DNA from 2 places in the Streptomyces sp. NPDC107575 genome. Region 1 is predicted to be linked to the other one. Evidence: riboswitches for the same ligand, from Rfam matches in the RefSeq annotation. Region 1 holds a riboswitch; the other holds the start of a gene.
The links. Region 1 has a riboswitch for cobalamin ahead of ACZ7L4_RS04185 (ABC transporter substrate-binding protein). Riboswitches for the same ligand answer to the same signal wherever they lie in the genome.
Positions count from the first base shown of each region.

Region 1 (8,935 bases):
GCGGCGACGGCAAACGGCTGTTCCTGCTCAACCACTTCATCACCAACAACGGCGGCAGCCGCATCGACGCGGGCGAGGTCAACGCCCGCCGCTACGTCCTGGACCGCGCGCACCGCTGCGAACGCGAGCGCGGCAGACCGGTCAACTTCATCGCGGTCGACTACGCGACGATCGGGGACGCGCAGGGGGCGGTGGACGCGCTCAACGAGCGTCGCTGACCCGCTCCGACACCGACCCGGGCACCGGCTCCCGCCCCGGCTCCTCGACGAGCGACGTCTTCGAGGTCTCCGGCATCAGCGCGTACGTGATCAGCGAGATCAGGGCGCAGCCGGAGACGTAGAGGAAGAACCAGTTCTCGTGGCCGCCGTCGGCGAAGGCCAGGGCGACGTAGGAGGCGGTGCCGCCGAAGAGGGCCTGGGCGAGGTTGTAGGGGACGGCGACGCCCACGGTGCGTACCTCGGTGGTGAACAGTTCCGCCTTCACCACCGCGTTGACCGACGAGTAGCCGGCGACGATCGTCAGCGCCAGGATCGACAGCGCGAGGGCGGCGCCCCAGGTCGGCCACGCCTTCATGCCGCTGAGGATCGGATAGGTGCCGAGCGTCGTGCCGATGCCGAAGAAGATCAGCACGGGGCGGCGGCCGACCCGGTCGGAGATGTATCCGCCCAGCGGCAGCAGCACCAGGAAGACGCAGAGCGCCGCGAAACTCACCCACGACGCCTGCTCCTTGGGCAGGCCGACGCTGTTGACCAGATAGCTGTTGAGGTAGGTGGTGTACGTGTAGTAGGCGACGGAGCCGCCGAGCGTGAGGGCGAACACCAGGACGGCCGCGCGGCGTTGGCGCCACACCTCGCGCAGGGTTCCGCGCCGCTCCTGTATGTCGGAGGCCTCGGCCTTCACGTACGCCTCGGTCTCGTGCATGCCGCGGCGCAGATAGAAGACGGCGACGGCCCCGAGCGCGCCGATCACGAAGGGGATCCGCCAGCCCCACTGGGTCAGTTGGTCCTCGCTGAGCAGGGTCTGAAGGACGATGAGGATCACCAGTCCCGCCAGCTGGCCCAGTGTCACGGACACGTACTGGAAGCTGCCGCCGAGGCCGCGCCGGTGTCCGGCCGAGACCTCGGTCAGGTAGGAGGCGCTGGCCGCGTACTCGCCGCCGACGCTGAGTCCTTGCAGCAGGCGGGCCACGACGAGGACGACGGCACCGGTGTAGCCGGCGGTCGCGTGGTCGGGGGCGAGCGCGATCATCAGGGCGCTCGCCGACATCAGGCCGACGGTGACGGTGAGGCCGGTCTTGCGGCCCTTGCGGTCCGCGAGCCTGCCCAGCAGCCAGCCGCCGACCGGCCGGGCTAGGAAGCCGACGGCGAAGACCGCCGCGGAGTTCAGCAGGGAGGCGGTGGGGTCGTCCGCCGGGAAGAACTGTCCGGAGAAGTAGACGGCGAAGGTGGCGTAGACGAACCAGTCGAACCACTCGATCATGTTGCCGATCGAGCCGACCAGGATGTTCCGGACGTAGGTGCGCTTCTGCGCGGCCGTGCTGGATACCGCTCTTGGGTTGACCGGACGACTCATCGTCGAGCCTCTCTGGGGAAGTGGGGAGCGGGGACGGGGGAGGTCAGCGCGGCATGGGGGCGGTGAGGACGTCCCAGAGGCCGGACTCGCCCACCGCGACGGCGAGGCGGCCGAGCGCGGCGGCCTCGGTGTGCTGCGGGGTGGGGGTGTCGCGCCAGGCCCACAGGCGGCGCGTGTACCGGTGCAGGGGGTACTCGGCGGTGATGCCGAGCGCGCCGTGCAACTGGTGGGCGGTGCGGGCCACTTCGGTGGCGGTGGTCGCGGCGGTGATCCGTACGGTGGCGGCCGCCGCGGTCAGCCGGGCGGCGTCCTCGTCGACGCTCCCGGTCGCGCGGTACGTGTCGCGTGCGTGGTGCAGGGCGGCCTCGGCCTGGAGGAGGTGCACGCGCATGGTCGCGAGGTGCGCGGCGACGGCCGGGATCTTCAGGAGCGGCGCGCCGAACTGCTCGCGCTCGGTCACGTGCGCTGCGGTCAGTTCGTAGGCACCCTCGGCCGCGCCGAGCAGGGCCGCCGAGCGGAGCAGGGCGAGGCGGGCTCGGAGGTGTGCGGAGGACGGCGCGCCGGGCGGCAGCGCGGTGACCGGTACGGAGTCGAGGCCGACGGCCGCGTACGGGGTGGTGCACAGGGCGGGCCATGAGGGGTGGCAGGTGACGCCCGGGCCCGCGAGGTCGACGGTCCACGGGCCCGCCTCCGCCCCGTCCGCGGGGACCAGGAGCAGCGTGTGCGCCCCGGACGCCCAAGGAACCGCCGCCAGTTGGGTCGTGAGCGTGCCGTCCGCGTCCGGCCCCGTGACGCCTTCGGGGAGGAGGGCGAGGGTGGCCGTCCCGGTGGGGAGGGTGGCGCCGGAGGCCAGGCACCAGTCGGCGGTGGCGGACTCGGCGACCGGGGTGGTGACGGCGTGCCGGGCGAGTGCGTGGGCCAGGGCGAGCAGATCGTCGAAGGAGCCGCCCGAGCCGCCCGCCGATTCGGGGACGTCCAGGCGCGTCATGCCGAGGTCGGCGAGGCGCTCCCACAGTGCGGGGCCGTCCGCCTCGCCGCCGTCGGCCTCCGCGTCCGCCGCGAGTCCCCGCACGACCTCGCGGAGTTCGTCGGCGTACTCGCTGGTGAGGGTGGGCTCGCGGCGTCGGGGTTTGGTGGGCGTGGTCATGCGCGGGTCTCCTCGCGGGCGATCAGGGACAGCAGGACGTCGGAGGCGCCGCCGCGCAGGCCGAACGCCGGGGCCGCGAGCAGCGCCTGGCCGAAGTCGCTGTCGGCGGTGGGCGGCAGGCCTCCGGAGGCCTCGCGGAACGCCTCGACGACGTCGTTCTCGAAGGCGTTGCCCAAGTACTTCAGGGCGGCGGCCGCGCGGACCGTGCTCTCCCCGCGGTCCATGGCGGAGGCGACGTCCCAGCACAGGCGGCGCAGGACGGTGAGCCGCGCGGTGAGGGAGCCGATGGACGCGACGAGGGTGTCCGGGGTGCCGTGTCCGGTCCGGGCGGCCTCGGCGAGCAGGGCGACGAGGACGGGGTAGCTGGACAGGACGCGTTCGGCGCCGCCGCGTTCGAAGGAGAGCTGGCCGACGACCTGGCGCCAGCCCTCCCCCTCGATGCCGATGAGGCGGCCTTCGGGGACGAACACGTCCTCGAACCGGACCTCGTTGAAGTGGTGTTCGCCCGCCAGGTCGGGGATGGCGCCCGTGCTGACCCCGTCGGCGTCCATGTCGACGACGAACTCGCTCAGCCCCTGGTGCTTGCGCTCGACGTCCTCGCGCGGGGTGGTGCGGGCCAGTACGTAGGCGTGGGTGGCGTGGTGGGCGTGGCTGGTCCAGATCTTGTGACCGCTGAGCCGCCAGCCGCCCGCGACACGGCGCGCGGAGGTGCGGACGGAGGCCAGGTCGGAGCCGGCCTCGGGCTCGCTCATGCCGAGGCAGAAGACGGCGTCGGTGGCGGCGATCCGCGGCAGGATCTCCTCCTTGAGCGCGGGGCTGCCGTGCCGCAGGATCGCGGGCCCGATCTGCCGGTCCCCGATCCAGTGCGCGGCGACGGGGGCGCCCGCCCGCAGCAGTTCCTCGGTGACCGCGAGCCGGTCGACGTTGTGCAGGGCGTGGCCGCCGTACTCGACGGGCCAGGTCATGGCGGTCATGCCGCGGGCGGCCAGTTCGCGGCTGAAGTCGCGGTCGAAGGAGCGCAGCCAGGCGTCGCTGCGAGGGGTGTAGCGGGCGGCCGTCCGCCACTCGGCGGCCAGGGAGCGGGCGGCGGACCGGGGGTCGGTGCGTGTGTCGGTCGGGGACATGCGGTGGTGTCTCCTGAAGTCGAGGGGGCGGCGCGGTCACCCGGCGATCGGTCTCGGGGCTCCGCCCCGGACCCCGGGCCTCGATCGCCGGCGGGGCTTGAACGGTCAGGAACCCGTGTACGTGCCGTCGCGCTTCTCGCGGAACGCGTCGTAGGCCTCACGGGAGTCGTCCATCGACGTCACCACGGCCATGTGGGAGGAGATCAGGTCGAGCGCGGTGCGCAGGTCGTGGTTGGCGCCCTGCCGGACGGCGCGCTTGATCATCGCGAGCGCGGCGGGCGGCCTGGCGACGAGGCGGGCGGCGAAGGCGTACACCTCGTCGAGAAGGTCCGCGTCGTCGAAGACGTCTTCTACGATGCCGAGCCGCTCGGCCTCGGCGGCGTCCACGAAGTCGCCGGTCCACAGCAGGCGCAGCGCGGCCGCCTGGCCGACGACGCGGGGCAGCAGCCAGCAGCCGCCGTCGCCGGGGACCAGGCCGACCTTGATGTAGCCCTCGCAGAAGCGGGCGGAGCGGCCCGCGAAGCGCAGGTCGCACAGCAGGGCCATGTCCATGCCCGCGCCGACGGCGGGCCCGGCGACGGCGGCGATGACCGGCTTGTCGAGGTCCTCGAGGGCCCGGGCGACCTGGTGCACCCGCTCGGTGAGCAGCCGCTTCTCCTGGATCGGGGTGCGCTGTTCGCCCTTGAAGTCGGCGAGGTCGACGCCGGAGCAGAAGGCGTCGCCCGCGCCGGTGACGACGATGACGCGGACGTCCGGGTCGGCGTCGGCGCGGCGCAGGGCCTCGGCCCAGGCGTCGGCCATGGGGAGGGTGAAGGCGTTCTTCCGGTGCGGGCGGTTGAGGGTGATGGTGGCGATGTGGTCGCGGGTGGAGTAGAGGAGGTCTTCGGCCGCGGACATGGTGGTTCCTTCCGTTCCGTCGGTGTGCTGTGTGCTCAGGCGGCGGTCGCGGGGCTCGGCTCGCGCGCCACGCCGGTGTCGAAGAGGGCGGTGGCATCCGCGCCCGGCAGGCCCAGTTCGGCCAGGACCTCGCGGGTGTGTTCGCCGAGATGCGGGGCGGGGCGCAGCGGGCCCTCGTCCTCGCGCGGGGCAGCGCCCGTGTCGGGGTCGGTCATCTTCACCGGGGGCCGGCCGAGCAACAGGGGTCCCTCGGTGGGGTGTTCGGTGCGCTCGAAGAATCCGGTGGCGCTCAGGTGCGGGTCGGTGAAGAGGTCGTCGAGGGTGTTCACGCGGGTCGCGGGGATGTCGCGGGCGTCGAACTCGGCCTGCCACTCGGCCGTGGTGCGCAGCAGCAGTTCGGCGTTGACCATCGAGTAGAGGGTGTCGATGTGCTCGGTGCGCTCGGTGATGGTGCGAAAGCGCGGGTCGTCGGCGAGCGCGGGGCGGCCGATCGCGGCGAAGAAGGCGCGCCACTGGGCGTCGGTGTAGATCATGACGGCGAGGTGGCCGTCCTTGGTGCGGCACGGGCGGCGGTGCGGGGAGCTGGTGCGGGCGTAGCCGGTCGGGCCCGTGGGCGGGTCGAAGACGCGGCCGCCCTGCTGTTCGAGCAGGGTGAACGAGGCCATCGTCTCCAGCATCGGCACCTCGACGGCGCGGCCCCGCCCGGTGGCCTGGCGGCCGTGCAGCGCGGCGAGGACCGCCGCGGCCCCGTAGATGCCGACGGTCTTGTCGGCCGCCGCCTGCCGTACGTACTCGGCGCCGCCGTCGCCGCCCTGGAGTGCGGCGACTCCCCCGGCGGCCTGGATGACGTCGTCGTAGGCGGGCCGGTCGGAGTCGGGGCCGCCGGCGGCGAACCCGCGGAACGCGCAGTGCACGAGGCGCGGGTTGCGCTCCAGGGCGGTCTCGGCCGTGAGCCCGAGCCGGCGGGCCGCGGCGGGGCGCAGGTTGTGCACGAGGACGTCGGCCGAGTCGACCAGGGCGGCGAGGACGGGCGCCGCGCCGGGGGCCTTGAGGTCGAGGGCGACGCTGCGCTTACCGCGATTGGTGTTGAGGAAGGCGGGGCCCATGCCGTTGCCCCGGGTGTCGCCGATGTAGCGGACGACGTCGCCCGCGGGCGGCTCGATCTTGACGACGTCCGCGCCCCACTGGGCGAGCAGCAGGGTGCAGTACGGACCCATCAGGGTCGAGGTGATGTCGACGACGCGGACGCCGTCGAGCGGCCGGTCCGCGGGAAGCCCCTCGGGCTTCGGATTGTCTACCGATTCTGCCGGTGCCTTCGGCGTCATCGCCGAATCCTCCTCCGAAATCGGCCGCTGATGGCACCCATTGGAGCCATCAGCGGGTTTCATTTCGGGTGTTCCCGGCTAACCGGACTTCCACCCGAGCAAGATTGGATGCAATCTGACGCACGGCCCGGCATGATGTCAATGCCCCTGCGCTGTCAGGGGAGTTAGAGTCGACAACCCTCGACGGGAAGGCAGGCACCAGTGACGGCTCAGACGGGGGCGGAGCGCCTTGAGGCGGTGTCCGGCGCGGTGGCCCAGGTGGTGGAGGAGCTGCGGGCGATGCTGTTCGCGCGCGATCTGACGCCGGGCAGCCCGGTGCGGCAGGAGGCACTGGCCGCGCGCCTCGGCGTCAGCCGGGCGCCGGTCCGCGAGGCGCTGCGGGTGCTGGCCAGCGAGGGCGTCCTCGATCACGTCCGCAATGTCGGGTACCGGGTGAAGGTGCTGACCGCCGCCGAGTTCGAGCAGACCTATCTGATGCGGCGGGTCCTGGAGGCGGAGGTGCTGCGCAGGCTGCCGCCCTTCTCGGCCTCCGCCCTGGAGGGGCTGCGCACCGTGAACGATCGGATAGCGGAGGCCTCGGCGCGCGGCGACCTCACCGCCATGGCGCGCCTCAACTCCGACTTCCACTTCCGCATGTTCACCGCGTCGGGCCTGGATCTGGTCGTCGCCGAACTGCGCCGCGTCTGGCAGCTCAGCGACGGCTACCGGGCCTACCTCCTGCACGACCCGCTGTCGCAGAAGCGGATCGTCGACGAGCACGCCGAGATGGTCGAGGCGCTGCGCGTCCGGGACCACGAACGCCTCGTCTCGCTCATGGACCACCACCGGGACGGCACCCGTCCCCAGCTGGAGGCGGTCTTCACACCGCCCTCCGCGTAGCGGACACCCGGCGTGATAGTTTCGCCGAGCCAGTCGTACCTTTGTGTGTTTTTCTACGCACACGGGTCAGGGAATCCGGTGCGAACCCGGAACTGACGCGCAGCGGTGAGGGTGACGGGCGGAGCCACTGCCACTGGGCCGGCACATCGGTCCGGGAAGGCGCTTCGCGCGGACGACCCCGAGTCCGAAGACCTGCTGGCGGCCTCCAGTGCCGCGTGGCGTGGGGGCGGACCGTAGGCCGGCTCCGCGTATGAGCCCTGGACGCGAAGGATCTTCCGTGCTGTTCGCACGTCAACTCCGCCGATGCGCCCCGCTGTTGGCGCTGACCCTGCTGCTCACCGGGTGCGGCACGACCGCCGCCACCGAGGACGACGCCGCCGGTGGCGGCGGTGTCACGCTCGACAACTGCGGCAAGAAGGTGCGGGTCGAGCACACCCCGCGCCGCGCCGTCGCCCTCGACCAGGGCTCCGCCGAGATCATGCTGTCGCTCGGCCTGGAGGACCGGATGGTCGGCACCGGCACCTGGACCGACCCGGTGCTGAAGAACCTGGCGAAGGCCAACGCGAAGGTGCCGCGCCTGGCCGACCGCTACCCGTCGTTCGAGAAGGTCCTCGGCACCGAACCGGACTTCGCCGCGGCCTCGTTCACGTACACCCTCGGCAAGGGCGGCGTGGCGCCGCGCGCGGAGTTCGAGAAGCTCGGCGTGCCCACGTACCTCTCCCCCAGCGACTGCGCGGGCAAGGACAACGGCGGCGACGGGGACGGCGTGCGCACCAAGCCCCTGGGGCTCGACGTCGTGTACGGCGAGATCCGCGATCTGGCGCGCGTCTTCGACGTGGAGGAGCGCGGCGAGAAGCTGATCGACACGCTGAAGTCCCGTGTCCGCAACGCCACTTCGGGCGTCGACGCGCACGGCGTCGACGTCCTGTACTGGTTCGCCAACTCCGACTCGCCCTATATGGCCGGCTGTTGCGGTGCGCCCGGCGTCGTCACCAAGGAGCTCGGGGCGCGCAATGTCTTCGACGACACGCGTGCGGAGTGGCCGCAGGTCAACTGGGAGACGGTCGCGGACCGCGATCCGGACGTCCTGGTCATCGGCGATCTGACCCGCCGCTCGCAGTCGGCGGAGTCGGCCGCGCAGAAGATCAAGTTCCTGGAGTCCAACCCGGTCACCAAGCACATGACCGCCGTGAAGAAGAAGCGGTACGTGCGCCTGAGCGGGCAGGCCATGAACCCGACGATCCGGACCGTCGACGGCGTGGAGCGGGTGGCCGCGGGGCTGCGCGACTTCGGGCTCGCCCGGTGACGGCTCGCACGCTTGCCGCTCCCCCGGCGACGGCGGCGCCTCCGCACACCCCGCCCCGGATCACCCTGCGCGCCGCGCTCGCCTGGGCGGCCGCCGTCGCCGCGCTGTGCGCCTCGGTCGCCTTCGCGATCACGATCGGTCCCGCGCAGATCCGGGTCGGCGACGTGTGGGCGGCGGTCGGTGACCGGATCGGCCTGGCGACCTCGGACCTCTCGCCGATCCGGGACGGCATCGTATGGAACCTTCGGCTGCCGCGGACGCTGCTCGCGGCGGTGTGCGGGGCCGGCCTCGCGGTGTGCGGCACGGTGCTGCAGGCGCTGCTGCGCAATCCGCTGGCCGATCCGTTCGTGCTCGGTGTCTCGTCGGGCGCGTCGACCGGGGCCGTGCTCGTCGTCGTCCTCGGCCTCGGCGGGGGCGCCGTATCGGTGTCCGGCGGCGCGTTCGCCGGCGCCGTCTGTTCGTTCGCCCTGGTGCTGGTGCTCAGCCACACGCTGGGCGGCAGCACGGACCGGGTGGTGCTGTGCGGGGTCGCGGCGATGCAGCTGTTCTCGGCGCTGACCTCGTTCGTCGTGCTGACCTCCGCCGACGCGGAGACGACGCGCGGCGTGCTGTTCTGGCTGCTCGGCTCGCTCAGCGGCGTCGGCTGGACCGAGGTGTGGCTGTGCCTGGCCGTGCTCGCCGTGGC
Region 1 covers NZ_JBVKBG010000001.1:890,908-899,842, reverse strand. Annotated here, with positions in the region: gene ACZ7L4_RS04220 (PI-PLC domain-containing protein) at 1-218, shown strand, start outside; gene ACZ7L4_RS04215 (MFS transporter) at 202-1,572, opposite strand; gene ACZ7L4_RS04210 (acyl-CoA dehydrogenase family protein) at 1,616-2,719, opposite strand; gene ACZ7L4_RS04205 (acyl-CoA dehydrogenase family protein) at 2,716-3,843, opposite strand; gene ACZ7L4_RS04200 (enoyl-CoA hydratase/isomerase family protein) at 3,949-4,740, opposite strand; gene ACZ7L4_RS04195 (CaiB/BaiF CoA transferase family protein) at 4,776-6,065, opposite strand; gene ACZ7L4_RS04190 (GntR family transcriptional regulator) at 6,267-6,944, shown strand; cobalamin riboswitch at 6,969-7,158, shown strand; gene ACZ7L4_RS04185 (ABC transporter substrate-binding protein) at 7,195-8,250, shown strand; gene ACZ7L4_RS04180 (FecCD family ABC transporter permease) at 8,310-8,935, shown strand, end outside.

Region 2 (8,935 bases), on a different contig from region 1:
GTGAGGACGGAGCCGATCGCGACGCGTTGCTGCTGGCCGCCCGAGAGCGTCGAGATCGGGCGGTCGCGCAGGTCCGCGAGGCCGAGGAGGTCGAGGGCCTCCTCCACGCGGCGGCGCATGACCGGCGGCGTCAGGCCCAACGACTCCATGCCGTAGGCGAGTTCGTCCTCCACCGTGTCCGTCACGAAGTGCGCGAGCGGGTCCTGGCCCACCGTGCCGACGACGTCGGCGAGTTCGCGCGGCTTGTGCGTACGGGTGTCGCGGCCTGCCACCGTGACCCGCCCGGCCAGCGTGCCCCCGGTGAAGTGCGGCACGAGCCCGCTCACCGCACCGAGGAGCGTCGACTTGCCGACCCCCGACGGGCCGGCGAGCAGCATCAACTCGCCCTCGGGCACGTGGAGGTGGATGCCGCGGACCGTGGGCGCCTGCGCGCCGTCGTACGTCACGGAGACGTCCTCGAAGCGGATCATGACGACGACGCCTCCGTCGGCTTGTCGGGAACGGGCTTGTCGGGAACAGGTGCGAGGAAGGCCGGGAGCAGGCCGAGCAGGATGCCGGACGCGGGCCACAGCGGCAGTTCCGGCGCCGCGAGCGGGACCACGGGGGGTTGCAGGGCCGCCGGGTTCTGCGTTCCGGCCCAGATCATCGTCGCCGCGGCCGTCGCCCCCGACGCCGCGACCAGCCAGGCCCGGACGCCCCACACATCGGGCCGGTAGCGGGTGCGGACCGTGCGGCGGCCGCCGAGCCACAGCCCGCCGAGCGCGGCGGCGACCCCGGCAAGGAGCACCGGAAGTCCGTAGCCGGAGCCGGCGGACGCCAGCAGTCCGTACGTTCCCGCGCACACCCCGATCAGGCCGCCAAGGGTGAGCGCGGCCGTCGCGCGGCGGACCGCGCGTGGGACCTCGGCGGTGCGGCCGTAGCCGCGCGCGTCCATGGCGGCGGCCAGCGAGACCGAGCGCTCCAGCGCGCCCTCCAGGACCGGCAGGCCGACCTGGAGCAGCCCGCGCAGACCGCTGTCCGGGCGGCCGCGAAGCCGTCGCGCCGCCCGCAGCCTGCGGACGTCCGCGACCAGGTTCGGGGCGAACGTCATCGCCACGACGACCGCGACCCCTGCCTCGTACAGCGCGCCGGGCAGCGACTTGAGCAGCCGGGACGGGGAGGCGAGCGCGTTCGCCGCGCCCACGCAGATGAGGAGGGTGGCCAGCTTCAGGCCGTCGTAGAGCGCGAAGACGAGGCCTTCGAGGGTGACCGGGCCGCCGATCCGGACCCCCTGCGCCCAGTCCGGCAGCGGCAGTTCGGGCAGCGTGAACAGGAGATGGGTGCCCGGGATCGCCGAGCCCAGCAGCGTCGCGAAGACCAGGCGGATGCCGAGCACGGCAAGCGCCAGCTTCACGAACGCCCCGTACGAACGCGCCCACGGCGCCTCGGTGCGGCGCGCCGCCACCACGTACCCGGCGACGCCGATCAGCAGCGCGAGCAGCAGCGGGTTCGTGGTGCGGGACGCGGCCGTGCCGAGGCCGAGCGCCCAGATCCACCAGGCGCCCGGGTGCAGCGAGTTGGAGCGGTGGGCCCGAGGGGCGCGGAGCTGGGAGGCGGCCATGCGTCAGCCGCGGCGGCGTCGGGCCTGCACGCCGGCCGCGACGCCGAGCACGACGACCACGGCGATGCCCGCGATGAGGCCGACGGAGGGGCCGCCGTCCGAACCGGAGTCCTTCGCGGCGGGCTGTTCCGTCTTGGACGCCTTGTCCGGGTCCTTCGACGAGGACACCTGCTCGCCGCAGCCCGCCTTCGGGTAGCCCGAGATCGCGCACAGCATCGCGCTGCTGTCGTAGCGCAGCGGCTTCGCGACGGCGGCGAGCGCGTCGGCGCTCGTCGCGTCCTCGGCGACCTGCGCGCACGCGGTGCGCGGCTTCGGCGGGGTCTCGCCGGACGGGGCGTCGGCCGCCGTGCCGGAGTCGATGACGAGCGCGACGCGCTTCTTGCCGTCCTTGGCGGGCGTATCGGCGCAGATGTCGCCGAAGGACGCCGCGCCGCGCGGCTGCTTCGCGTCCTTCGAGTCCGCGCTCACCGCGAACCGGAAGCCCTGCACGTCCCCGTCCTCCGGCTTGGCCTGCGAGGGGCCCGCCGTCGCGTACGTCCATGCGTTGTGGGAGTCCCGCTCCCAGAACGACCAGTACCGGTACCCGGCCGCCTGCGCGGGGGCGACGGTCAGGGCGAGCAGTGCGCCGAGCAGTGCGAGGACGAGCCCGCCGAGCCCGGCCGACCTGCGCGCGGTCACGGCTGCTGCTTCTTGCGGCCGCTGAGCAGGAAACCGGCGCCCACGGCGGCGATGAACATCACGCCGATGATCCACCAGTTGGCGCCACCGCCGTCGTCCTTCTTCTCGTCCGAGTCCGAGGCGGAGTCCGATGACTTGGTGGAGGCGGGCTCCGGGCCCGTCTTGTTGAGGGCGCTCACCAGGTCCGTCCCGCCGAAGTCGCGGGGGTCGTTGCCGGTGGCGTGCGCGGCGAAGATCAGCTCGGCGTAGGCGGCCGGGCCGGTCTGCGACGCCCAGCCCTTCGCGTTCTTCTCCAGCCAGGTGTACGAGTCCTTCGTGGCCTTGACGCCCTCGGCCGCGGCGACGGCGGTGACCGCGTCCGCGGTGTTGCCGTAGTCGGGCTGGTCGGTGGAGCCGGCCAGCTGGGACTTCAGGTAGAGGTGGGTGTCGAGCTGGTTCTGGAGGTAGACGGCGCCGTTGTGCGCCACGGCCTCGGCGTTCTTGCCGTCCTCGCAGGTGTACGCGTCCGGGGCCTTGCCCTTGCCGGGAGCGAAGCCGGTGCCGAGGGCGCCGAGCACACCGGCGGCGGTGGCGTCGGCGTTCGCGGCGAGCTCGCCCTTCTTGTCGGGCTGGTAGGCGAGCGCGCCGCCGTCCTTGCCCTTGGAGCAGGGGAGGGCGAGCGAGGCGAGGGCGTCGGCGCCGGTCCTGCCCTTGCCGGACTTGACCTCGGACGGCTTCTCGCCGGCCGCGGCGAGCGCGCCGAGCACGACGGACGTGGAGTTCGCGTCGCTGTCCATGCCGAGGTTGTAGCCCCAGCCGCCGTCGGCGTTCTGGTTCTTCTTCAGCAGGGCGACGCCCGAGGCGACCTCGCCGTCCCGGCCGCCGACCGCGGCGAGCGCCTGGACGGCGGCCGCGGTGGCGTTGCTGTCGATCTTGGTCTTGGAGTCGCAGGGCTTGGTGGGCTCGGCGCGGTACGCGGCGAAGCCGCCGTTCTCGCACTGCTGCCCGGCCAGCCAGTCGACGGCCTTCTTCGCGGGCTTCACGCCCACCGTGTCCTGCGCGACGAGCGCGAGCGACTGCCGCCAGACCCCGTCGTACGTGGGGTCGCCCTTGCCGTAGAGGCCCGAAGGGAGAGCCGTCTTCGGCGAGGGAGAGGCACTCGCGGCCTGCGCGCCCATGGCGCCGATCGCGACGGTCGCGGCGACGAGCGCGGCGCTGCGGCGAATGTTCATGGTGGGGCGGATGCCTCTCCCTGCGGGGAGCGGGGCGGCGCGGCACGCGGGGGCACCGGGCGGCTCCGGCTCCGTATTCCTCGACGGTCCTGAGCCGAGCAGGTACGTACGAGGCATTCCGGCTGTGACGGTTGCGGGTCAGCGCCGGATTTGCACCGGCTTCCCCTCGTACGTACGTACTGACGACGTCTTTACTGTACCCGGCGACGCCGTTGCGGCCGCGGGGCTCTGCCCCGGACCCCGCGCCTCAATCGCCGGCGGGGCTTGAATGACTCACCGGACGTCCACCGGGCCGTCGTCGTTGCCGCGCGGAGCGCCGACATAGCGCTCGATCGTCGAGCCGACGTCGTCGCCGCCCTCCCCGCCCAGGTTCTTGCGGACCGAGTCCAGGATGGTCAGGCCCTGGCCCACCAGGCCCGCCGCGATCTCGCCCAGGCCGTCCGCGCCGTTCAGAACGTTGACGTTCGCCCCGGCGAGGCCCGCCGAGGCCTCCTTCACGATCTGCGGGAGCTGGTCGATGAGCATGCGGTCGAGGGCGACCCGGTCGTACGACGCCGCCGCCTCGGCCTGGATCTTCATCCGCTCGGCCTCGGCGAGGGCCAGGACACGGATGCGCTCCGCGTCGGCCTGGGCCGGCTTGACGATCTCCGACACCAGCTGCTTCTCCCGCAACTCGGCCTGTTTCATGGCCAGTTCCGTCTGCGCCGCGAGGACCTCCTGCTGCGCGTGCGCGAGCGCGAGCGGGCCCGCCTGGTCGGCCTGCGCCTTGGCCCGGTCGACCTCGGCGTTGTACTCGGCCTGCACGACCGCGGTCTCCCGCGCGTACTCGGCCTGCTTGCGGGCCGCCGCCTGCTCGGCCTCCGCCGCGGCCTGCGTGGCCTGCGCCTGCGCGATCTGTGCCTGCCGCTGGATGGCGGCCTTGTGCGGGCGCGACATCGCCTCGATGTAACCGGTCTGGCCGTCGTCGATGGACTGGATCTGCAGCGAGTCGACGTGCAGGCCGATCTTCGCCATCTCCGCCTTCGACGTGTCGAGGACCTCCGTGGCGAGCTTCTGCCGCTCGGTCACGATCTCCTCGACCGTCATCGAGCCGATGATCGAGCGCAGGTGACCGGCGAAGATGCGCCCCGTGAGGACCGACATCTGGTCCTGGTCGGAGAGGAAGCGCTGACCGGCGTTGACGATCGACTCATGGTCGTTGCCGACCTTGAAGGCGATGACCGCGCGGACGGTCAGGGCGATGCCCTGCCGGGTCACGCACTTCTCGACGACCTCCGACTCGCTCATCGCGAGCGACAGGAAGCGGGTCTTGCGGAACACGGGGAGCACGAACTTCCCGTGCCCGGTGACGACGCGGAACGGCGCTCCCCCAAGTCCCCGCCTGCCGCCCGAGATCAGCATCGCCTCGTCGGGTGCGGGAACGCGATATCCGAACATGCCTGTACGTCTCCTTAGCGGGCGTCGCCCTCGCCACCGGAGAGAAGTGGGTCGGACCAGGCCATGACCACGACCTGCCGGCTCCCGCGGGACTCGATCACGAGCACGGTGGCGCCCCGCTCCAGGGGCTCGTCCGAGTACGCCAGAAAGGTCTCGGTTCCGCCCCTGACCTGCACCAACACCTCGCCCGGACCGCCGGCTCCACGCGTGCCGATGACCAGCTTCCCCGTTCGGCCGACCACTGCCTCGTCCGGCGTCATCGGCGGGCGCCCCCTTGTCGTTCCAGCTCGTGAGAGCCCTTGGGGGCCGAAGATACGCCTCTGCGGGCGCACCTTCGATGAAGGCACGGCAAAGATCCGCCGCACCGGGGTTGCGGTCGCGGGGCTCTGCCCCGGGCCCCGCGCCTCAATCGCCGGCGGGGCTTGAGCGGTACGTCACCGGGTCCGTGTCCGGGACCTGTTCCACCCGGCCCGACTTCTGGAGGCGGCGCAGGTGGGCCTCTGCCTCCGACACCGCGATCGTCCTTGACCCGTACGGGATTTGGGACCACGGGCGGTTCCACTCCATGCGTTCGGCGAGCTGCCACGGGGTGAGGGGCGTGGCGAGGAGGGTGAGCAGGCCGGTGAGGCGTTCCTCGTGGTGGTCGAGCAACTCCCGTACGCGGGCCGGGGCGTCGGTGAACGTGTGCTGGTGCGCCGGGAGGACCTCCGCCGGGTCGAGCCGCCCCACCCGTTCGAGCGAGTCGAGGTAGTCGCCGAGCGGGTCCGTGACGGTGGCGTCGTCCGGGTCCTCGTACAGGCCGATGTGCGGGGTGATGCCGGGCAGCATGTGGTCGCCAGAGAAGAGGCGGCCGTTGCCCGCGCGGCCCGAGGGGTGGTCCTCCTCCAGGTGCAGGCACACGTGCCCGGGGGTGTGGCCCGGCGTCCAGATCGCGCGCAGCCTGCGGCCCGGCAGGTCGAGGAGGTCGCCGGGGGTGATGGTGCGGTCCGGCAACGCGGGGGCGAAGCCGGGCAGTTCGCGCGGCTTGCCGGAGTCGCGGGCCGCGATCAGGGGAGCGATGTGCTCCTCGGGCGCACCGGCCGCGACCAGCTTCGCCACCATGAACGCGTACCAGCGCGCCGGCTTGTTCTCCCGGGTGCGCCGGACCACCGCCGTGTCCGCCTCGTGCATCGCGATCCAGGCGCCGGACGCCTCCCGCACCTTCGCCGACAGGCCGTGGTGGTCCGGGTGGTGGTGGGTGATGAGGACGCCGGTGAGGTCCTCGACGCGCGTGCCGCAGGCGGCCAGGCCCGTCGTCAGCGCGTCCCAGGACGTCGGGTCGTCCCAGCCCGTGTCGATGAGGACCGGGCCCGCGTCGGTGTCGACCAGGTAGACGAGGGTGTAGCCGAGCGGGTTGTCGGGGATCGGCACACGGATGCTGTGCACACCCCCGCTGTGGTCGGTCACCTGCGTCGCCTCTGCCATCGGACACCCTCCGCCGCTCCAGCCGAACTGCCGCCACTGTACGGGAACTTGTAGAACTCGTTTCAATGGTCGCCCGAGCACACGACTTTCGGGGTGCGTACCACCCTTCCGGATCGCAACTAGAACTGGTATCAGTTCTGAAACACCGTCAGAAATGTCGTGCGTGAGGATGCCAGCCATGACCGAGCTCGCGGAATACGGACAGCTGTTCATAGGCGGGGAGTTGACCGACCCGCTCGGCAGGGAGGTCATCGAGGTCGTCTCGCCGCACACCGGCGAGGTCTTCGGCCGGGTGCCGCACGCCGCGCCCGCCGATGTCGACCGGGCCGTCGCCGTCGCCCGCCGCGCCTTCGAGGAGGGCCCCTGGCCGCGGATGAGCCTCGACGAGCGCATCGAGGTCATCACGAAGATCAAGGACGCGTTCGCGGTGCGGCACGAGGAGATCGCCCGCGTCATCAGCAGCGAGAACGGCACCCCGTACACCTCGGGCGTCATGGTGCAGGCGCTCGCCGCGATGATGGTCTGGGACTCCGCGATCAACGTCGCCCGCAACTTCACGTACGAGGAGACCCGCGACGGCGCCCTCGGCAAGCTCCTCGTGCGGCGCGAGCCGGTGGGCGTGGTCGCGGCGATCGTCCCGTGGAACGTCCCGCAGTTCACCGCCGCCGCGAAGCTCGCGCCCGCGCTGCTCGCGGGCAACCCGGTGATCCTCAAGACCTCGCCGGAGACGCCGCTCGACGCGTATCTGCTCGCCGAGATAGCCACCGAGGCCGGTCTTCCGGAGGGCGTGCTCTCCATCCTCCCCGCCGACCGCGAGGTCAGCGAGTACCTCGTCGGGCACCCCGGCGTCGACAAGGTCTCCTTCACCGGGTCCGTCGCCGCGGGCAAGCGCGTCATGGAGGTCGCGTCCCGCAACCTCACCCGCGTCACCCTCGAACTCGGCGGCAAGTCGGCCGCCGTGATCCTGGAGGACGCCGACGCGGGCGCCGCGGTCTCCGGCATCGTCCCGTTCGCCTGGATGATCAACGGTCAGGCCTGCGTGGCGCAGACCCGGATCCTCGTCCCGCGCTCGCGCTACGACGAGTTCGCCGACGCCTTCGCCGGCGCGGCCTCCGCGCTCAAGGTCGGCGACCCGCTCGACCCGGCGACCGAACTGGGCCCGCTCGTCGCCCAGCGCCAGCAGCAGCGCTCCCTCGACTACATCCGCATCGGCCAGGACGAGGGCGCCAAGATCCTCACCGGCGGCGGTGTCCCGAAGGGATTCGAGCAGGGCTGGTACGTCGAGCCGACCCTCTTCGGCGACGTCGACAACTCCATGCGCATCGCCCGCGAGGAGATCTTCGGCCCGGTCATCTGTCTGCTGCCGTACGGGGACGAGGCCGAGGCCGTCAAGATCGCGAACGACTCCGACTACGGCCTCAGCGGCAGCGTGTGGACCGCGGACACCGCGCACGGCGTCGACATCGCGCGGCAGGTGCGTACGGGCACGTACAGCGTGAACACGTTCAGCCTCGACATGCTCGGGCCGTTCGGCGGCTACAAGAACTCCGGTCTGGGCCGGGAGTTCGGGCCCGAGGGGTACGGGGAGTACTTCGAGCACAAGATGATCCACCTGCCCGCGGGCTACGAGCCGGAGGCGAACTGAGCATGGGTGACCGGTGGCATGTGGAGGTCGACCGGAGCGTGTGCATCGGCTCCGCGATGTGCGTGAACGCGGCGCCGGACGGGTTCCGGCTCGACACCGCGCGGCAGTCCCACCCCGTGGAGGCGGACGGCGACGCGAACGAGCGGGTCCTCGCGGCGGCGGAAGGGTGCCCCGTGGAGGCGATCACCGTCACGCTGCTGGACACGGGGGAGGTCGTCTTCCCACCGGAGGACTAGGGCGGGGCTGCACCATTCAAGCCCCGCCGCTCAATCGCCGCGGGGGCTTGAATGGGCGAGATCGATCAGGCGGCACACCATCTCGATGTCGATCTTGACCTGGGCGATGGAGGCGCGGCCGGAGAGCCACGTGATCAGCGCGGAGTGCCACGTGTGCTCGATGACCCGCACCGCGGACAACTGCTCCGGGGTCGGGTCGTCGATCTCCATCGCGTCGAGGATGATCGCCGTGGTCTGCCGGGACACCTGGTCGACCTCGGGGCTCACGCTGCGGTCCGCGAAGGTCAGCGCCCGCACCATCGCATCGGCCAGATGCGGCTCGCGCTGCAGCGCCCGGAAGGCCCGCATCAGCGTCTCGGCCACCCGCTCCGCGGGGCTGTCGCCGGACGGCGGCCGCTTGCGGACCGTCGTGTGCATGTGCTGGAGCTGGTCCTGCATGGTGGCGACCAGGAGGTGCACCTTGCTCGGGAAGTAGCGGTACAGCGTGCCGAGCGCGACCTGGGACGACTCGGCGACCTCCCGCATCTGCACCGCGTCGAAGCCGCCGCGCGCCGCGAGCTGCGCGCTGGCGTGCAGGATGCGACGGCGCCTGGCCTCCTGACGCTCAGTGAGCGCGGGGGTCGTACGGGTGGTGGTTCTCGCGTCCGGAGCTGTCATCAGAAAG
Region 2 covers NZ_JBVKBG010000003.1:669,644-678,578, reverse strand. Annotated here, with positions in the region: gene ACZ7L4_RS16340 (ABC transporter ATP-binding protein) at 1-470, opposite strand, end outside; gene ACZ7L4_RS16335 (energy-coupling factor transporter transmembrane component T) at 467-1,600, opposite strand; gene ACZ7L4_RS16330 (SCO2322 family protein) at 1,604-2,278, opposite strand; gene ACZ7L4_RS16325 (prenyltransferase/squalene oxidase repeat-containing protein) at 2,275-3,489, opposite strand; adenosylcobalamin-variant (AdoCbl-variant) riboswitch at 3,593-3,668, opposite strand; gene ACZ7L4_RS16320 (flotillin family protein) at 3,763-4,926, opposite strand; gene ACZ7L4_RS16315 (hypothetical protein) at 4,941-5,186, opposite strand; gene ACZ7L4_RS16310 (MBL fold metallo-hydrolase) at 5,332-6,390, opposite strand; gene ACZ7L4_RS16305 (aldehyde dehydrogenase) at 6,569-8,035, shown strand; gene ACZ7L4_RS16300 (ferredoxin) at 8,038-8,271, shown strand; gene ACZ7L4_RS16295 (TetR family transcriptional regulator) at 8,302-8,928, opposite strand.
Region 2: another riboswitch for cobalamin. It lies ahead of ACZ7L4_RS16325 (prenyltransferase/squalene oxidase repeat-containing protein); the one in region 1 lies ahead of ACZ7L4_RS04185 (ABC transporter substrate-binding protein).